4 regions of the Brevibacillus sp. TJ4 genome follow, and region 3 is predicted to be linked to each of the others. Evidence: predicted binding sites of a transcription regulator. Region 3 holds the regulator's gene; each other region holds the start of a gene.
What was found. The regulator LexA, encoded in region 3, represses DNA repair genes until DNA is damaged. The targets are predictions, from matches to a motif close to CGAACATATGTTCG.

Region 1 (4,378 bases), 310 kb from region 3:
GACAGCTTGATCGGACAGTGCGGTGCCACGCGGTCCAGCTCCTCGATCGTCGGAATCCGTCCGTCTTTGAACAGATTTTCGTCCCAGCCAAACCCGACGATCCACTCTCCAGGTGCCGTCTCATCCGCCTTTTGCTTGATCAGCCCCAGCATCTCATCCTTTGACCTTGCCTGCCGCAAGTCCAAATGCAAAAACGACATTCCCAGCCAGCCCAGGTGAAGATGGCTGTCGATCAGTCCGGCTGTGGCCGTCCGGCCTTGCAGGTCGATGATCGTGGCATCGCTTCTCCCCCATTGCAGCCGCATGTCGGCATCGCTGCCCAGATCGTGCACCAGCCCATCCTTGACGACCACTGCTTGCACAAACAGATGGTCCGGGTCCCCCGTGTAAATCTTGCCGTTTGTAAAAATCGTTGTGCTCATCCTTACGCCCCTTTTCTCCAGCCTCCGGTCACGCGTTCCGGGATCATCTTGTTCTTATTTGTCTCGTGCCCGTCATATTCCTTCCTCGACAGGAAAAGTTTGATCATCTGCTGTCGAATTGCGTATAATTGGAAAAAGTAGCTAAAATATTTTCAACTGTGTTGGACATAAGGAGAACCGAATCGTGCGCAAGAAACGAAAGAAGCGAAAACAACAACCGAACAAACTGCTCGTCTTCCTGATCGCTGTCGTGATCGCCATCTGTTCCTACCTGTTTGGCCAGGAACAGCCGCCCCTACAGGATGTTCCTGCGGCAACGGCCGAGCTGCTGCTCGAATTCCCGGCTGACCGCTATCCCGAGACAGCCGCGCATATTCGCGAAGCGATTGCCAAGGGTCATTCTGAAGTATGCACAATCGACCGCAGCGGAGCCGAAGAAAACCGCGATGAATCGCTGCGCGGCATCCCGACCAAACCCGGTTATGACCGTGACGAGTGGCCGATGGCGATGTGTGCGGAAGGAGGAGAAGGCGCAAGCGTCTCCTATATCGATCCCTCCGACAACCGGGGGGCCGGAGCATGGGTCTCCAATCAACTGGAGGATTACCCGGATGGCACGCGGGTGCGCTTCGTCGTCAATGAGTAACGTCTTTTCCTGACACAAAAAGCGGGCCGTCCTGATCCCGCAAACACGACAAAAACCCCCTCCGCGCACGTTTTTTGCGAGAGGGGGTTTATTCGTGTGGCATCACAGTCGCTTACGAGATGCCGTTCTTTTCTGTACGTCGGTTTACGATGTGGTGTCCCGGCGGCAATCCCCGCTGCCGCAAATCGTCTTCGGTCATAATATGGAGCGTCTCTTCTTTTGACGGCATCGGCATCAGACCGCCCAACGGACTCATCACCCGTCCCACCGTATCCGTCTCAATGACCAAGTACAACCCTTTGCCTTCCAGTTGTCGCAAAAATTCCGCCCAGCATTTGGAAGTAATCAAATCGGCGTGCTTGGTGAAAATGACACCCATTTCCTGTGCGAGCATGTACAATCTCCTTTGTCCTATCATCAGCTATCTGTATGAAAAAGATACCCTAACGATACAAGGAAACACCCTTTCCGGCAAAATCCACAGTAAGCCGGATTACGCGAAAAAGCGCTGATTTTGTTCAATTTTTGCTTTCCTCATGGCGCCTCGTGATCGCGCGGGGCACTTTCACCGCGGCACGTTGTTTTTTGCGGCTTGCCCCGGCAAAATGAGGCGGTGTCCAGTATTTTCTTGACGGCTGCCTAGACGGTCTGTACCCGCAGCAGTTGATCCAGCTTGATCCAGTGCACCTCTTCGTCATGGACCAGCTTGATTTGCCCCTGGTAGGGATCGATTTTGCGCACCCAGCCCCACGCTTCTTCGGCGACGCCGAGCTCACCCTTTGTCCGTCTCCACCAGCTCACGCGAATCGCCTGGCCGAAATGGATGCTCTCGCGGATCGTCTGCTGGATTTCCTCGATCTCATCGGCTTCCAGCAGAGGCTGCGGGATCAATTGCAAATCCGCCACATACTCCAGGTAGGCCTCTTTTTGCTCGGGCAAGACAAAACGCATCGAGGCGAACAGATCATCCTTTTTGCTTGGCATATGCTCCCCTTCTTTACAAGCGAACTTATGTTCTTATTATATGCCGCTGTTGCTGTTTTATCAACAGCAACAAAATACCCTCCGGTTGGCGGATACTGCCAGCAGAGGGAGGGGGAGACAGGCCTAGTATTTGCTTTTCTTCGTTTTTCCTTGCTGATTCGTCGTGATCAACTGGGAGACGCGGGTGAGCAGTTCGTACATTTTTTGGCGGGCAAGCGCCCCGTCCTTGTCACAGATCGCCTGCATGACCGCCCTGTGCCGATCCAGAATCTCTTCATTCGGTCCTGGAAAAGGCTCTGCCGGACTTTGCCTGATGGCATGAAAGGTCGTATGGCGGCTTCGCTCCAGCGCCAGCCGCAACGTCTGCAGCAAGCTGATGATCAGTTCGTTGTTGGACGCCTGGATCAAGCTGAGATGGAAGTCGTAGTCGGCCTTCACCCACTCTTCTTCATCGTCAAGCGAGGCTTGCAGCCGCTCAAAACATTCCTGGATATGCTGAATGTCCTGCTCCGTCGCATTGCGCGCAGCCAATTCCATCGCGGCTGGCTCCAGCGCCAGTCTGACCTCCGTCAGATTCGTCAAAAACGCGTGGTTGTCCTCGACTTCGGATGCCCAGGTCAGGACATCCCGGTCCCACCATTGCCAATTCGAGCGCGGACAGACTCTTGTGCCAATTTTTGTCGTCGATTCAATGAGCCGGCGTGCAGCCAAACTTTTTAACACCTCACGTACAACGGTACGGCTTACTCCTTTCATGGCACTGAGGTCTTCCACCTTGGGGAGCGATTGCCCCGGCTGCAAGACGCCATGAACGATCTGACGACCCAACTCATGCAGTAACTGGTCGCTTAGGTTTTGTAGTGACATACAGAGGCTCCTTTTTCTGTCGGAATGTTTTGACGATGGACAGGCTGATCTATCGTAATGACGGACGAGCGTCATCGTGGTTCCAAAATACGCGCCATTCATTTTCTGGGCGGAGAAAAGCCCGATACCCTATCATTTGGTAATATTATAATGTAATAAGTTGATTGTCAAACCTGCACAAAAAAGACAACAGCGGTCTGCCCGGCGAACCTGTCGCCCGGAGCAGCCACTGTCGTGTCGGCTATACGTATGATATTCGCTACAGCATCAGGCTCCCGCCGTTGACATCCAAAACGGCTCCATTGATATAGCTTGCCTGATCCGAGACGAGGAAGGCGACGGCATTGGCTACTTCATGGGGCTGGCCAATACGCCGCAGCGGTGTCCGCAGTGCCGCCTGGCGACTCAACTCCTCATCCACACTCTGCGTCATCGGCGTGTCAATCCGCCCCGGGATGACTACATTGACGCGGATGCCTGAGGGACCGTACTCGCCGGCGAGCTTGCGGCTCAACCCCAACAGCCCTGATTTGCTGGCTGCATAATGCGCGGAAGTAACCGGACTGTGCGTGCGGGCCGCTTGCGAGCAAATATTGACGATCGAACCCGTCCCGTTTTCCACCATCATCTCCAGTGCGGCTTTGCTGCAAAGAAAAGGCCCTGTCAGGTTGACAGCGATCACCCGGTTCCACTCCTCAAGGGAAATGTCCTGAAAGGGAATCGGTCCGTTCGCCGCTTTGGGAGAGATGCCAGCGTTGTTGATGAGATGATGCAATGTGCCGAAGTGCCTCTTTATGTACTGTGACCCCTCCGCCACCGCATACGGGTCCGACACATCCAGCGGGAGAGCCAAAACTTCTAAGCCGGAGGTAGAAAGCTGTTCCGCCAGTCGCTGCAGTCCGTCTGCGTGCAGGTCGCTAATAATCAGATGGCTGCCTTGCTCCACCAGCTTTTCACTGATGGCCCGTCCGATGCCGCCCGCCGCTCCGGTAACCCAACTAATCTGATTGCCACGCTTCATTTATCGTTCCACCTTGTCCGTGTGGTGATCTACATACACAACGCCGAGTGAGCGCAGTTTTTCCCGCAGACCGTATATATCCAGCCCGAGTTCGCCATTGGCGAGGCGCTCCCTGACTTTTTCCTCGCGCTCCGTACGCCCCTGTGCTGCCTCAGCCACTGCTGCAGCATGCGCTTTCGGCACAACGACGACGCCGTCTCTGTCACCGATCACGACATCACCCGGATGCACGATCGCACCGGCACAGACGACCGGTATATTGACCGAACCCGGGGTCGCCTTGACCGTGCCTTTTGCCGAAAACGCTTTTGCCCATACCGGAAATTGCAATTCTGTCAGCTCGGTCGTATCCCGCACACCTGCGTCGATGACTAGCCCTTGCACACCGCGTGCCTGTGCCGACACACCGAGCAGTTCGCCGAACATGCCGTCCGTCGA
Region 2 (4,378 bases), 350 kb from region 3:
ATTTTGCCGCCGGTGTAGCCGATCAACAGGGGCAAGAGGTAGGTAATCATCGGCCCGACCAGTTCCGCCAATCGTTCATTGGGTATCCACCCGGTAGGAATAAACAATGCAGTAATAAGTCCCCAGGCAATAAAGGCACCGATATTGGGCATGACCATCCCGCTCAGGAATCGGCCGAATCGCTGCACCCGTACGCGTACGTCTTCTTTCCCGTTCTCCATGGCGACCTCCTCGTCAAAACGTACAGATATGGATCATACAGTTGCATGTAGTATTTCGAACCATTTTTGGTTTCATTCACACAGGGCTGGAAAGCACCCGAGCGGTACGCAGCGGTTTTCTTGATCAGGAGCGCCTTTTTTCACCTACCGCTGTAACATTGCCGAGGGGATGACGTCTGTATAAAGAGGTGTAAGCTGGAAAAAAAGGGGATGACAGCATGCGCTTGTCGCGGTTTGCGTTATTCGGACTTGTAAGTTGCTTGTTTTTTGTATTGATGGGATGCAGTGCGACAGAATCACCCCAGGCGTCCGGCAGCAATGAACCGGGTCCAGCCACGTCGGACCAGGTGCCGCCGGTGACGGAACTCCCCTATGACTACGCTGCCATGGAGCATGACGTGGTCATTCGACTGGTGGAGGAGCCGCGCCTGCAGTCGCCGATTCGCACGGTAGTCGGGCCGGAGCCACAGGCGTACACGCTGTTTTTCCGCGAAGCGATGGATCGGCAGAGCGTGGAGAAGGTGATCCGCGAACATGCCCGGGGAGCAGTCGGGGAGATGAACTTCGTCGAGCCGGTGTGGGGGTTTCACTGGGTACACGACCAGCAGCTTCATCTGCAGGCAGAGCTGCCCCGGCCATTTACAAAGGAAGACAGTTGGCTGGAGTACCGCATTGACGTAACCGGGGCAAAAACGGCGAAGGGAAGGTCGCTTGGTGAGGAAACGCCGGATTTTTGGGCTGTTGCAATCATGCCTCAGCAGGTGTGGAAAATGTCTGTCGATGGGGCTGAGCGTGAAAAGGTGACAGACTTCTCCGTCTATTACAACATGAATGTGATTGGCCCGGATTCGCGCTACCTGCTGCTCAGCCGCTTCACCGACTACTGCGAGTGCGACGCGCTGTATCCGAAGCTGTATTCGCTCTACGACCTTCAGGAAGGCAGCCTGACCGACTACCCGGTAGAACTGCTCCAGGTGTACACCGGGGAAGGCGACTTCATGGCGGATCGCCGCGGCTTTTTTTACAACTGGCCGGCAGATGGAGGGGAGCCTCCGCAAAGCGAGTGGGTCTCGCGGGTACAGATCGAAGCCCATGTCTACGGAGCGAGTTTCAGCCGTGACCACCGCCATTTGCTGATGGCTGTCGGCAAACCGGAGCAGAAGCAGGATCTGGATTTCCTTCTTTACGATCTGGAAGCGGGCAAGGTCGTCCAGCATCTGAGCGGTGCCGTGAAGGGAGTAGTCCCGATCGACGAGTTGCACAATACGCCTGTGCCGATCCGCTTTGCTGACGACGGGCTGCAGGCTACATTCCGGATGCTGAAAACGGAAGGGGATTGGGCGGAGTTGCGCTGGCGCTACGATTGGAAGACGGGAGCGGTGACGAGCTGGAACCCGCCTGTGCCAGAGGATGCCTGGTCTGACTATGTGCAGTCGGATGACGGGATGTACCAGTTGTTCTTCGGTGGCGGTTTGTATCAGGGATCGCAGTTGGTCATGGAATGGTCCGGAAACGATGGCATCTGGTTGCCCGACAGCCATCTGTTGGCGCTTACGCGTTGGGAGTCGGATGATTGGAGCACACATGCGCTTGCCTTGTACGACGTAGATCGCCGTGAAGAGCGTGTGCTGGCTACGGGCTTGCCGTTCGGTCTGCGTCTGCTCAACGTCACTGACGATGGCAAGTGGCTGTATGTTCGCACGGAGCAGGAGCTGGCGGGATAGGCTGATCGGCTGCTGTGTGCTATGCCAAAAAGGAATCGCAAGCAAACAAAGTCTGGTCGGGTGCGAAAGCCGCGTCTGTCCAGGCTTTTTTCTTTTCGTTTTACCGCCTGGACCTGGCACCTGTCTGGATGGAAAAAAATACAATGTATAATAGGAACATTTGTTTGCTATACTACGGATAAGAAAAGAGAACAGACGTTCTGTTTGGGGGATGGTCCAGGATGGCCAGCGAAAACAACAAGCGGATAGTTTTTCTGATTGACATGCAAAGTTTTTACGCCAGCATCGAGAAAGCTGCCAACCCGCACTTGCGGGAGAAGCCGATCGTCGTCGCCGGAGATCCCGAGAGGCGCAGCGGCGTCATTCTGGCCGCCTGTCCGATCGCCAAAACGTACGGCATCGTCACGGCAGAAGCGCTGTGGCAGGCCCAGCAAAAGTGCCGCCATCTCGTCGTCGTGCGTCCGCGCATGGAAACCTACCTGCGCACTTCGTTGCAGATTACGGGAATTTTTCATTCGTTTACCGACAAGGTGGAACCGTACTCCGTCGACGAGCAGTTCCTGGATGTGACAGGCAGCATCCACCTGTTTGGCGGCGACGTGTACCAGATGGCCGCGCAAATTCGCCAGCGCGTCTGGATGGAAACCGGGGTCAACTGCCGTGTCGGCATCGGAGAGAACAAGGTTCTGGCGAAAATGGCGTGCGACAACTTCGCCAAGAAGCAGGAGGGCGGAGTTTTTTGGCTCAAGCGGGAGGAGCTGGCGGAGACGCTGTGGAAGCTGCCGATTGAAAAGCTGTTCGGGGTGGGGTCGCGGATGAAGCGGCATTTTCACCGCATGGGCGTATACCAGATCGGGCAGTTGGCGGCGCTGTCCCCGGCGGTGATGAGCAAGCGCTGGGGCGTGAACGGGGAAGTGCTGTGGCGAACGGCACACGGACTGGACGATTCCCCGGTGTCGCCGCATGCCCATGATACGCAGAAAGGAATCGGCCACCACATGACACTGCCGCGCGATTACCATACGGCGGCGGAGATCAAGGTGGTGCTGCTGGAGTTGTGCGAGGAAGTGTGCCGCCGGGCGCGGAGCAAGCAACTGATGGGCTCGGTCGTCACTGTCGGCTGTCGCGGCGCTGATTTTGGCGCTCCGGTCGGCTTTGGACGCCAGTTGAAGCTGGCCGAGCAGACCAATGACGGGATGGAGCTGTATGAAGCGGCCTGCCGCCTGTTTGAGCAGCACTGGCAGGGCACACCAGTCCGCAGCGTCGGGGTAAGTCTGGAGCAGCTCGTCCCCGACAATGTGCTGCAGCTCAATCTGTTCACGGATCAGCCGAAGCGGCGCTCGTTGGCCCAGGCGATGGATGCGATTCGCGCCAAATACGGCCATGACGCGATTCTGCGGGCTGCCTCCGTGCTTGGCGCGGGGCAGGCCAAGGAGCGCGCCCGCAAGATCGGAGGCCACTACAAGTGAGCAAACCGGAGCTGCCGATTGAGCAACAAGAGTGTCTGCGTGAACAGGAACTGGTACGCCGGTATATCTTGTTTGGCATTTTGTTTCGCGTCGCCATGGTCGATCTGGAACGGGTGTGCAGCGTGCCGCTGAAGCTCTCGCTTTCCTACGACTGCTTCTTTCAGGAGCTGTCGCGCTGGGCGGAGCGGCAGCACCACCAGATTCGCCGCCTTTTGCGCCAACAGGGCTGCTACGTGGTCAGCGCACGACGGCAGGAGCATCTGTACGTCGTGCAGTACCGGCAGCGCGGCTACTTGCGCGAGGCGGCCTATTCGATTGAAATCCTGCGGGCGGAGTGCCAGGAGCTAATCCGCCTGTGGGTCGTCCGGGCAGGACAGCGGGCGGGAGAGCAGGCGACCTGAGCGAAATCTTCGCGAAAAAGCGGTGATTTGCGCATAACAATGATTGCGAAAAGAAAAAGGAGCCTGTAAACTGGAGGAAGCGAAGAGCAAGCGCTTTCTCTTTTCTTTGCGCTCCCGTCGCCTTCTGGTTGTGTACCAAGTTCGGACGAGAGGAGAGGAGAAATGAAGACGACGATTTATGATGTGGCAGAGAAAGCGGGGGTATCGATATCGACCGTATCCAGAGTGATCAACAACAAGGGCCGGATCAGCAAGAAGACGAAGCAAAAAGTAATGGACGTCATCGCATCACTCGGGTACCAGCCCAGCGTGTTGGCCTCTGCCTTGACAGGAAAGAGGACGCGCACGATCGGCCTGATCATTCCCGATGTGGCCAACCCGTTTTTTGCCGAGGTTGCCAGACGGGTAGAGGACCGCGGCCGGGAGTTGGGCTTCAACCTGTTGATGTGCAATACAGACAACAACCCCGAGACAGAAGAAATGTACCTGTCTTTGCTCAAGCAAAAGAGCGTGGACGGCATTATCATCGGAACGACCACGCGCAACCACAGCGTCTTGAAGGA
Region 3 (4,378 bases):
CAACGTCGGTCCAGAGCCTGAGTTTTTCCTGTTCAAAATTGACGAAAAAGGCGAGCCAACTCTCGATCTGAACGACCAGGGCGGGTACTTCGACTTCGCTCCGCTCGATCTGGGTGAAAACTGCCGCCGCGACATCGTGTTGACTCTGGAAAAAATGGGCTTTGAAATCGAAGCCTCCCACCATGAAGTGGCTCCAGGCCAACATGAAATCGACTTTAAATACGCAAATGCACTGCAAGCGGCCGATCAAATTTTGACGTTCAAACTGGTAGTAAAAACAGTTGCCCGTCAGCACGGTCTGCATGCGACCTTCATGCCAAAACCGCTGTACGGCGTAAACGGTTCCGGTATGCACGCTCACCAATCTCTCTTCCGCGGGGATGAAAATGCGTTCTACGACGAGTCCGACGAACTGGGCTTGAGCCAAACGGCGAAACACTACCTGGCTGGTATTCTGGCCCATGCGCGTGGTTTTGCGGCGATCACCAACCCGTTGGTGAACTCCTACAAGCGTCTGGTTCCTGGATATGAAGCACCTTGCTACGTGGCATGGTCCGCGAAAAACCGTTCTCCGCTCGTTCGTATCCCGGCGTCCCGTGGCTTGAGCACGCGGATCGAAGTGCGCAACCCAGACCCGGCTGCCAACCCGTACCTGGCACTTGCTGTCATGCTGAAAGCAGGCCTGGACGGAATCAAGAACAAGCTGGAGCTGGCCCCAGCGGTTGATCGCAACATTTACGTAATGAACGAGCAAGATCGCGAGGAAAACGGCATTGCCAGCCTGCCATCTACATTGAAAGAAGCGATCGAGTGCCTGAAAGCCGACCCTGTGATCTGCGAAGCGCTGGGCGAGCATGCACTGATCCACTTCATCGAAGCAAAAGAAATCGAGTGGGATATGTTCCGCACACGCGTTCACGACTGGGAGCGCGAGCAGTACATGAACACGTATTAATAGGCGAAACCCCTTGTGCCGTATGGTGCGAGGGGTTTTTGCGTACGGGCAGTATTCAATTTTCGGCCAAGGTGTGAGATCGCGAAGTGCAAGTCTTCGTTCATTGCACCGAGCTGTTTGTGTATGTCATCAAATGTAAGAATCAATTAAGGATAGAACGCGAAAAGAAGACAACTGAGAAATACAGTGCTGTACGTCCGACTTTTTTGACTTGCTGGTCTTGGTGAAACAAGGTAATGAGCCATACGATAGGTCCGATGGCAATGCAAATCCCACCAATTCATTTTTTCTTCATTGAATAATGTTTGGATATGATTTCAACAAATCAATACAAAGGATGGGGAATCACGAAAACTAAATTGGCGCCAGGTGCAATTCACACACCGGCAATAAAAAAGTCCGCTGGATAAGCGGACCTCTCCTTTATTTTTGTTGGTAGATAAAAGAGCCCTTGGCTGCTCCACGTGTTTGAATGGATATTCTCGTTGGAAATCCTGGCGATGAAATGAAAATTCTGGCTATACTGAACGGCTTCACGCGAAACTCCTTCACGCCATCCAGAATAAGCCAAAAAGAATTTTTGCTGTTGTTTGAGATTGCGAATGTTCCGCCTACTCCTTTCGGGACAAAAAGGATAAACTTTTTCCCAGCGTTCCGATAACTAAAAGATCCTGCGAACGAAAATTTACCCAACTTCATTACACCACCCTTACTAGTTTGTACAGATTATTCCAGGAAAAGGATCGTGCTTGGGTAATAGTTGAGGTAGCTTGCCCATTTTCATTCGTTCAACTTCGATTTAAAAACACACGATGTGTAAACGGAAAGGTGAGCAAGTAGGTTGCGGAGACTGGATCGAGAGCCGCGGTAAAAATGTCGCCAAATCAGGTTGGCACTTCCGTGAATGACCCTGTGGAGAACAACTTGGTGAGGTTATTGCAGGCAAAAGGCATTTCACGCCCTACAGATGGACAGGCAGGTGTACAAGAAGCGAAAAATGACCAAGCTGATGAAGCGGCAGTAGACGTTTGCAACGATTTTGCAAATCATTCGTAGTATTCAAGAGAGGAGGGAAACGCATGGATATCTTGCTGTGGATCGTCATCGTCGCGTTGTTTGCATTAAGTATTGCCGGGATTTTCTTGCCCGTTATTCCCGATACGATTCTGTTATGGGCCGGCTTTTTGCTGTACCATTTTTTTGTGGCGGACCCGGGGGCAGGCTTGCCAGCCTCTTTCTGGTGGGGGATGGTTGGATTAAGCGTATTGTTGTTCGGCGCTGACTTTTTGACCAATATGTATTTCGTCAAACGGTACGGCGGCTCAAAATGGTCATCTTTTGCTGCGGTTTTGGGGATCATCCTGGGGATTTTCATCTTCCCCCCTTTTGGCATGATTATCCTGCCGTTTGTATTCGTAGTCCTGGTGGAATTGTTCGTACAGAACCAACCATTGGAGCGGGCGATCAAAGCAGGCTTTGGCTCTTTGCTCGGATTCCTGGGAAGTGCTGTGGTGAAGGTCGTGCTGCAAATTGCAATGATTATCTGGTTCTTCCTGGCAATCTAGCCGATCCCAAGAGAAAAAACGCCGGTATCCTCATGGTACGAGAGGGTACTGGCGTTTTTTATGTAGCATGTGACTAGTGAAGCAGCCGATATACGCCAATCACTTTTCCGAGAATCGTGACTGACTCGAGGATGATCGGCTCCATCGTCGCATTTTCCGGTTGGAGACGGAAGTGGTTTTTCTCTTTGAAAAAGCGCTTTACGGTCGCTTCGTCGTCCTCGGTCATCGCCACGACGATATCGCCGTTGTTGGCGACGCTTTGCTGGCGGACGATGACGTAGTCACCATCGAGAATTCCCGCTTCAATCATACTGTTGCCGGATACGCGGAGCATGTACACCTTGTCCGACGTGACGATGTTCTCTGGCAGTGGGAAGTACTCTTCCACGTCTTCGATCGCCGTGATCGGAAGACCGGCAGTGACTTTCCCGATGACAGGTACACGAACGACGAGGTCTTCAAAGCTTTCCTGGAAACGATCTTCTTCGGAGAGCAGTTCAATGGCACGCGGCTTGGTCGGGTCGCGGCGAATCAGGCCCTTTTTTTCCAGACGAGCCAGATGGCCGTGAACAGTCGAGCTGGATGCCAGGCCGACAGCTTCGCCGATTTCCCGGACGGAAGGGGGATACCCTTTGTCGCGTACTTCCTTGCGAATAAAGTCAATGATGGCCTGCTGCCTATTGGATAATTTGGACATGGGGGACACCTCAATTTTCTCGAACATGTTTTCTATATTATACCATGGGATCTTGCGTTCGACAAACATAAGTTCGTTTTTTCTCGAAAAAATCAGATCGGAAAAACCGCTTGACATGAACGTATGTTCGCATATATGATTATGACAACGAATAGAACGTATGTTTGCAGGAGGGGTTATCGATGAACGGAGTACGCTCGAACAGCGGGTTGGACAAGAAGGAAGGACGTCGGGGTCGCCTTGGGATTACACGTGGACAAGCCATTTTGTTTTTGCTCTCATTCGCTCTCTTTTTTTACTTGCTGACAGAACTGGTGTTTGCATCTTCCGCAAAGGGCTCTGTCGACCTGCCTGAAGCACCGGTGCAGGCTGAGTCTGTTATGGAAGTGACAGTCGTTCAGGGAGACAGTTTGTGGAAGCTGGCCAACCTCTACAAAAATGATGCCAACCCGGATGTTCCGGAACTGGTGGAAAAGATCAAGGAGATCAACGGCCTCGATGAGGTCATCATCTACCCTGGTCAGACGCTGCGCATCCCGCTGGGGTAATGTGCTCGCGCGCTTGCACGGCTTGCCTCATGTGGTATAATAGAGCGCATTAGTACAGAGGCAGGAGGAACCGGCAGTGGTAACTGACGCGGAAATCAAACGAATCAATGAACTGGCGAAAAAATCTCGCGAAGCGGGTTTGACAGAGGAAGAGAAAAGCGAGCAGAAGCAGCTTCGCCAAAAGTATATCGACGCAGTAAAGCATTCTTTGAAAGCAAATTTGGACTCGATTCGCTATGTGGAGGACCTCGACGAGAAGGGGCCGAAGCATTAAAAGAAAGGCATAGATCGAATGTTGCATGGACTGGCATCCTGGCTCGCAAGCTCGGATGTCTTTTTCCGTCCTGTAATCATGAAAAAGCCACCTTGCGAAAAGGTGGCCAAATGATGTGTGATCTGTCGATGCGTTATTTGCTCAGCGCTTCGACAAGGCTTTGTCCAAATTCTCTTGCGCCTTCTGGTCCATCGCTTGTGATGACATCATCGTACTTGACGACGTGTTGGACGAGGTACTCGACGTTGTTTGCTTTCAATTCGTCAATCATCACGTCTACAGGGTAGCAGGTGCCTTGGCGACCGGAGAGCAGTCCTGTTTTTGCGACTACTACGGAAC
Region 4 (4,378 bases), 590 kb from region 3:
TGGTCTTGCCAATGTGCTCGCCGGCTACCAGGCAGGGGTACGGCGCTTTGACGCCTCCCTCGGCGGGCTGGGGGGATGCCCGTTTGCACCGAAAGCAGTAGGCAATGTATGCACCGAAGACATGGTGAACATGTTCTGCGGAATGAACCTCGATACGGGCACGAATCTGCCGAAACTGCTGGAAACAGCAGCCTGGATGGAACGCATAATCGGTCGCCCGCTCGACGGAATGATGCTCAAAGCGGGGATTCAGAAAAATCGCTGACGATCTTGCAGATACGGGAAACAAACAAAAGGAGAGATGTATAATGGAAGAACAGATCAAGGACAAAGTGAAGCAGCAATTTGCCAAAAATGCGGAAAAGTACGTAACCAGCGTCTCTCATGCAAAAGGCAGTGACTTGCAGACAATGGTGGAGTGGCTGCAGCCGCAAAGCGACTGGACTGCGCTCGATGTGGCGACAGGCGGCGGACATGTCGCCAAAACCTTGTCCCCGTACGTGCAGCAGGTTTTCTCAACAGACCTGACACGGGAAATGCTCGCAACGGCACGCAACCATTTGGCCCCAAGCTGCGACAACATCGCTTACGTGGTAGCCGATGCCGAGGAGCTTCCCTTTCTCGATAGCGTCTTCGATCTCGTTACCTGCCGGATCGCAGCCCATCATTTTCCGCATCCCGACCGCTTTGTCAAGGAAGTCCGCCGGGTCTTGAAGCCGGGCGGCAAATTCGTGCTGATCGACAACGTCGCGCCGCAGGACCCGGTGCTGGACCAATTTGTCAATACGATGGAAAAGCTGCGCGATCACAGCCACGGCCGCTGCTATACACTCGCGGAATGGAAAGGCTGGTTTGCGGACAACCGATTGGCCGTCGTGAAAGAAGAAAGCAGCAAAAAGACATACGATTTTCCCGTCTGGGTGCGCCGCACGACAGAGTCCGACGAACAGGTACAAGCGGTCATTGACCACGTATTGAGCGCTGAGCCTCCTGTCGTGGACTACTTCTCGGTCCAGACTGAAAACGGCGAGATCCGCTCCGTGCAAATCGACGGTTGGATGGTCCTCGCAGAAAAGGAATGAATGGGAAGGAGCATATTCCATGTTCTCCGCTGCTACCTTAACTACATTTGTCGTGATTGTACTGGGGCTTTTTTTGATACCGGGTCCTGCTGTGCTGCTCACCGCGACCCGCACAATGCAAGGCGGGAAAAAAGCAGGGATGCTGACCGGCTTGGGGATTGCAACGGGCGATTTTATCCACACCCTGTTTGCCGCAGCCGGGCTTTCCGCAATTCTTGTGACCTCCGCGACTGCCTTTAACATCGTCAAGTATGCTGGTGCAGCCTACCTGGTGTACCTTGGCATCCGGGCGATTCTGGAGAAACCTGCTGACCCGACCCTTCCGAAAGCTGCCTCGGCCACGCCATTGCAAACGTACAGACAAGCCATCCTCGTCGAGGTGCTCAATCCGAAAACAGCACTGTTCTTCCTGGCGTTTTTGCCGCAATTTGTCCATCCCGAACAAGGATCGGCGCTGGTGCAGTTCATGGTGCTGGGCATGATTTTTGTGCTGATGAGCATTACCTATACGACCGGCATCGCCTTGAGTATGACTCTGCTTGGGAAAGTCACGAAGCGATTGAACTGGCTCGGCCGTTGGAGCGGCAAAATGGCAGGTGCGATTTATATCGGTCTGGGCGTAAAGGTAGCTCTGCAAAGCCGGTAGCCTGTGTCCTGATGCGCCTCGTATTGCCATCAGACGACTTGCTGATTGATGACGAGCTGGACGGCGAGAATGTTGTCGATGAGAAAAACGCGTGGTGCCCTTCGCGTAAGACAGTACGCCTTCAGCTTGCCGCCGCTGATCGCAAGCGGCCGGATCGTGCGCTGGGTCGTCTGGCCTGCGCTGCCCATGTAGATGATTTGTATATCCTGATGACGGCTTACTGCGCGCTGAAGCTCTTTTACCATGATGTTCGCCTCCGAACAAGAACATTTGTTTGTATTATAACCAAACATTCGTTCGCAATTCAAGTCGGATCACTCCCCCATTTTTTGGATTTGTAACCGCAAAGCATTGTGGTGCGTATTCGAAGAAAAGGAGTGATCTTCCATATGGCGTTTATCCTTTTGACCCTATTGACCGGGTGGATCTGTATCATTCACTCGAAGTCCCTGTTCGCCAGATGGGTATACGTATGTATCATAGCCGCCGTGATTTGGTTGGGCTCTGAGATTTTGTTTTCCGACGACGAGAACCATTACATTGGGCATTAACCACGCGATAAGGCACAGTACCGGGGTCTGTCTTCATGGAGGGATCGAGCATGAAATGTCCCGAATGTGGGTACGAAATGAACGTCAAGCAAAAACAATGGGACTACCAAAAAGAAAACGGTTATATCATTCATTCCAAGCGACACCACGACATCATTTTTCAGGAAATTGTTGACCACTACTTGCGTCTGCAACGAAACGAGGATGGCGGCAAGCCGTCGTATCATTGGATTATTATCGATGAATGCGAGACGCAAATCAGCGATTGCTCAACTTGCTTTCTTGAGAGCAGCAGGATCAAGCGCCGCGCTGAACAATTGTATCGCGAACGCAATATTGAACTCGCTTTTCCTTTTTAATGAGAAAGTACCTCCCTGTGAAGTGAATTTTTGGAAAGCACTCACACCTCTCTGGGCATCGTGACATATGCTGAAGTGTTAGCAAGGAGGGAACAAGGTGAATAACGACATACGCGAAAACATCCTGTTTGAACACCGTTTCTGGTTGCAAGTGCTCGGCGATCACGGCCGCTTTATTTTTGAGTCGCTCGGCCCCCACGAACAGGCCGAAGTGGAACGGGCGCACTACTTTATCAATGCTTTCGATGACCTGCTGGAGTACGCGCGTAAACAACTGTCCCCTGAGGAAGTGTACGATCTCCACCATCGGGCGTGCGTGCAGGTCGAAAACCTGCGGGAATTCAAGCTGCATCTTCTGGAAAGACATCTCGTAGGAAAAATCTCGCTCAGCCTCTCTCCGACGTTTCTCAACCACATGGTCAATGAGCTAGAGGAATACCAGCGGATTCTCGAAGCCTTCCAGTCAGGCAAACCGCTTGCCCCCGAGCATCCGATCGACATACATCTCCTGTGGCTCCCCGATGCAGCCGGTCATGCTGCTACGATCACCGCTCTGCTCGACATGGTTGAACACGACACGCAGCAAAAGAGCAAACGGTTCACGACTCAATTCGAACATTTCTTCATCAAGGCAGTCGAACTGGCTGGCTACCTGCGTACGAACCTGCAGCATTTCCCCGCTCTGTCGCGCTTCCATCACCAGACCGAAATGGAGATCAAGCTGTTCCAGGGATTCCTGCACGAATTGGAAGAAATGCGGATGAGCAACGAACTGTTGGGCGTACTCACCCCCTTGATGGCCGATCACATGTCACGCGAAGAATGCTACTACCTGATGAAATTATCCGAGGTCTCCGACGTCACCGTGCCGGACTGCTACCCGACCAGACCAAGGGTGGAATAAACAGAGCGGACACGCGCCCTGAAAACGTGCTATAATAATGGTAGAAGATGAAAAATCCGTCTTTTGGCACGTCGATGCAGGATACACGCAAAAACTGCCTGATGCAAAAAAATCGAATGAATCAATGTCGCGAAGAGCTGCCATGCATGGTAGCTTTTTTGTTTTTTCAATTTGTCTGCGACATAGCGAGGAGGGTGTTTTGCATGGAAAGTTTGCCTTGCCAAGGCTGCAAAGGGTTGTGCTGCGGCCCCGTCCCGATCACAGAGAAAGAGTTCAAACAAATACGAAAAAAAGTAAAAGCCATGCCGCGCAACATGCGAGCCGCGTTGCAAAAGCAGCACAGACTGTTTGGAACGTGCATCTTTTACGACCAGGACAATGACCGCTGCGGCATCCACGCCGTACGACCGGGTATCTGCCGGGCTTTTGGCTATTACAAGGAGCTCGTCTGCTTCCGCAAGCCACAGCTGGCTACCAAGGAAAACGTCCCGCTTAGAGAAAAGCCGGTCGGCTATCTCAGCATTGATTTTACGTGGAAAGACTTTTCGTAGACTGGAAGGACAAAAGCAACAACCCGCCTTCTGTGCATAAAGAGACGGGTTGCGTCAATTAGGGTCTATTTCGAATCGCGGCTCATCACAATATCGGACGGCTGTGCAATAAGCTGCTTTTCCACCGCCAGCTCATGGTGAACAAAGCGCGGATCACCTGGTTGAAACGACAGCGGATTGGCAGCGTGCAACTGCTCGACAAACGCAAGACCCGCCTCTTCGGCAATCGTCGCAAGCGGCACCTGATACGTCTCCCATCGCTGGTACGCACACGTTTCTGCTGGA

Region 1: a site for LexA is predicted at 2,073-2,086, ahead of ACAF76_RS07665 (YolD-like family protein). Genes of this name have one in related genera too.
Region 2: a site for LexA is predicted at 2,099-2,112, ahead of ACAF76_RS07465 (DNA polymerase IV). Genes of this name have one in related genera too.
Region 4: a site for LexA is predicted at 2,015-2,028, ahead of ACAF76_RS06280 (WYL domain-containing protein). Genes of this name have one in related genera too.

The regions. Positions count from the first base shown of each region.
Region 1 covers NZ_CP185865.1:1,596,166-1,600,543, reverse strand. Annotated here, with positions in the region: gene ACAF76_RS07680 (amidohydrolase) at 1-422, opposite strand, end outside; gene ACAF76_RS07675 (NucA/NucB deoxyribonuclease domain-containing protein) at 694-1,068, shown strand; gene ACAF76_RS07670 (hypothetical protein) at 1,181-1,462, opposite strand; gene ACAF76_RS07665 (YolD-like family protein) at 1,708-2,052, opposite strand; gene ACAF76_RS07660 (FadR/GntR family transcriptional regulator) at 2,176-2,919, opposite strand; gene ACAF76_RS07655 (SDR family NAD(P)-dependent oxidoreductase) at 3,179-3,940, opposite strand; gene ACAF76_RS07650 (4-carboxy-4-hydroxy-2-oxoadipate aldolase/oxaloacetate decarboxylase) at 3,941-4,378, opposite strand, start outside.
Region 2 covers NZ_CP185865.1:1,556,831-1,561,208, forward strand. Annotated here, with positions in the region: gene ACAF76_RS07455 (PTS mannitol transporter subunit IICBA) at 1-221, opposite strand, end outside; gene ACAF76_RS07460 (hypothetical protein) at 440-1,945, shown strand; gene ACAF76_RS07465 (DNA polymerase IV) at 2,167-3,414, shown strand; gene ACAF76_RS07470 (hypothetical protein) at 3,411-3,815, shown strand; partial or broken gene ACAF76_RS07475 (LacI family DNA-binding transcriptional regulator) at 3,975-4,378, shown strand, end outside.
Region 3 covers NZ_CP185865.1:1,906,240-1,910,617, forward strand. Annotated here, with positions in the region: gene glnA (type I glutamate--ammonia ligase) at 1-955, shown strand, start outside; gene ACAF76_RS09295 (DUF456 domain-containing protein) at 2,035-2,520, shown strand; gene lexA (transcriptional repressor LexA) at 2,594-3,217, opposite strand; gene ACAF76_RS09305 (LysM peptidoglycan-binding domain-containing protein) at 3,400-3,765, shown strand; gene ACAF76_RS09310 (DUF896 domain-containing protein) at 3,842-4,039, shown strand; gene ACAF76_RS09315 (DJ-1/PfpI family protein) at 4,173-4,378, opposite strand, start outside.
Region 4 covers NZ_CP185865.1:1,314,966-1,319,343, reverse strand. Annotated here, with positions in the region: gene ACAF76_RS06295 (hydroxymethylglutaryl-CoA lyase) at 1-265, shown strand, start outside; gene ACAF76_RS06290 (class I SAM-dependent methyltransferase) at 309-1,082, shown strand; gene ACAF76_RS06285 (LysE family translocator) at 1,102-1,728, shown strand; gene ACAF76_RS06280 (WYL domain-containing protein) at 1,758-1,973, opposite strand; gene ACAF76_RS06275 (hypothetical protein) at 2,330-2,638, shown strand; gene ACAF76_RS06270 (DUF2935 domain-containing protein) at 2,736-3,542, shown strand; gene ACAF76_RS06265 (YkgJ family cysteine cluster protein) at 3,746-4,093, shown strand; gene ACAF76_RS06260 (DNA/RNA non-specific endonuclease) at 4,159-4,378, opposite strand, start outside.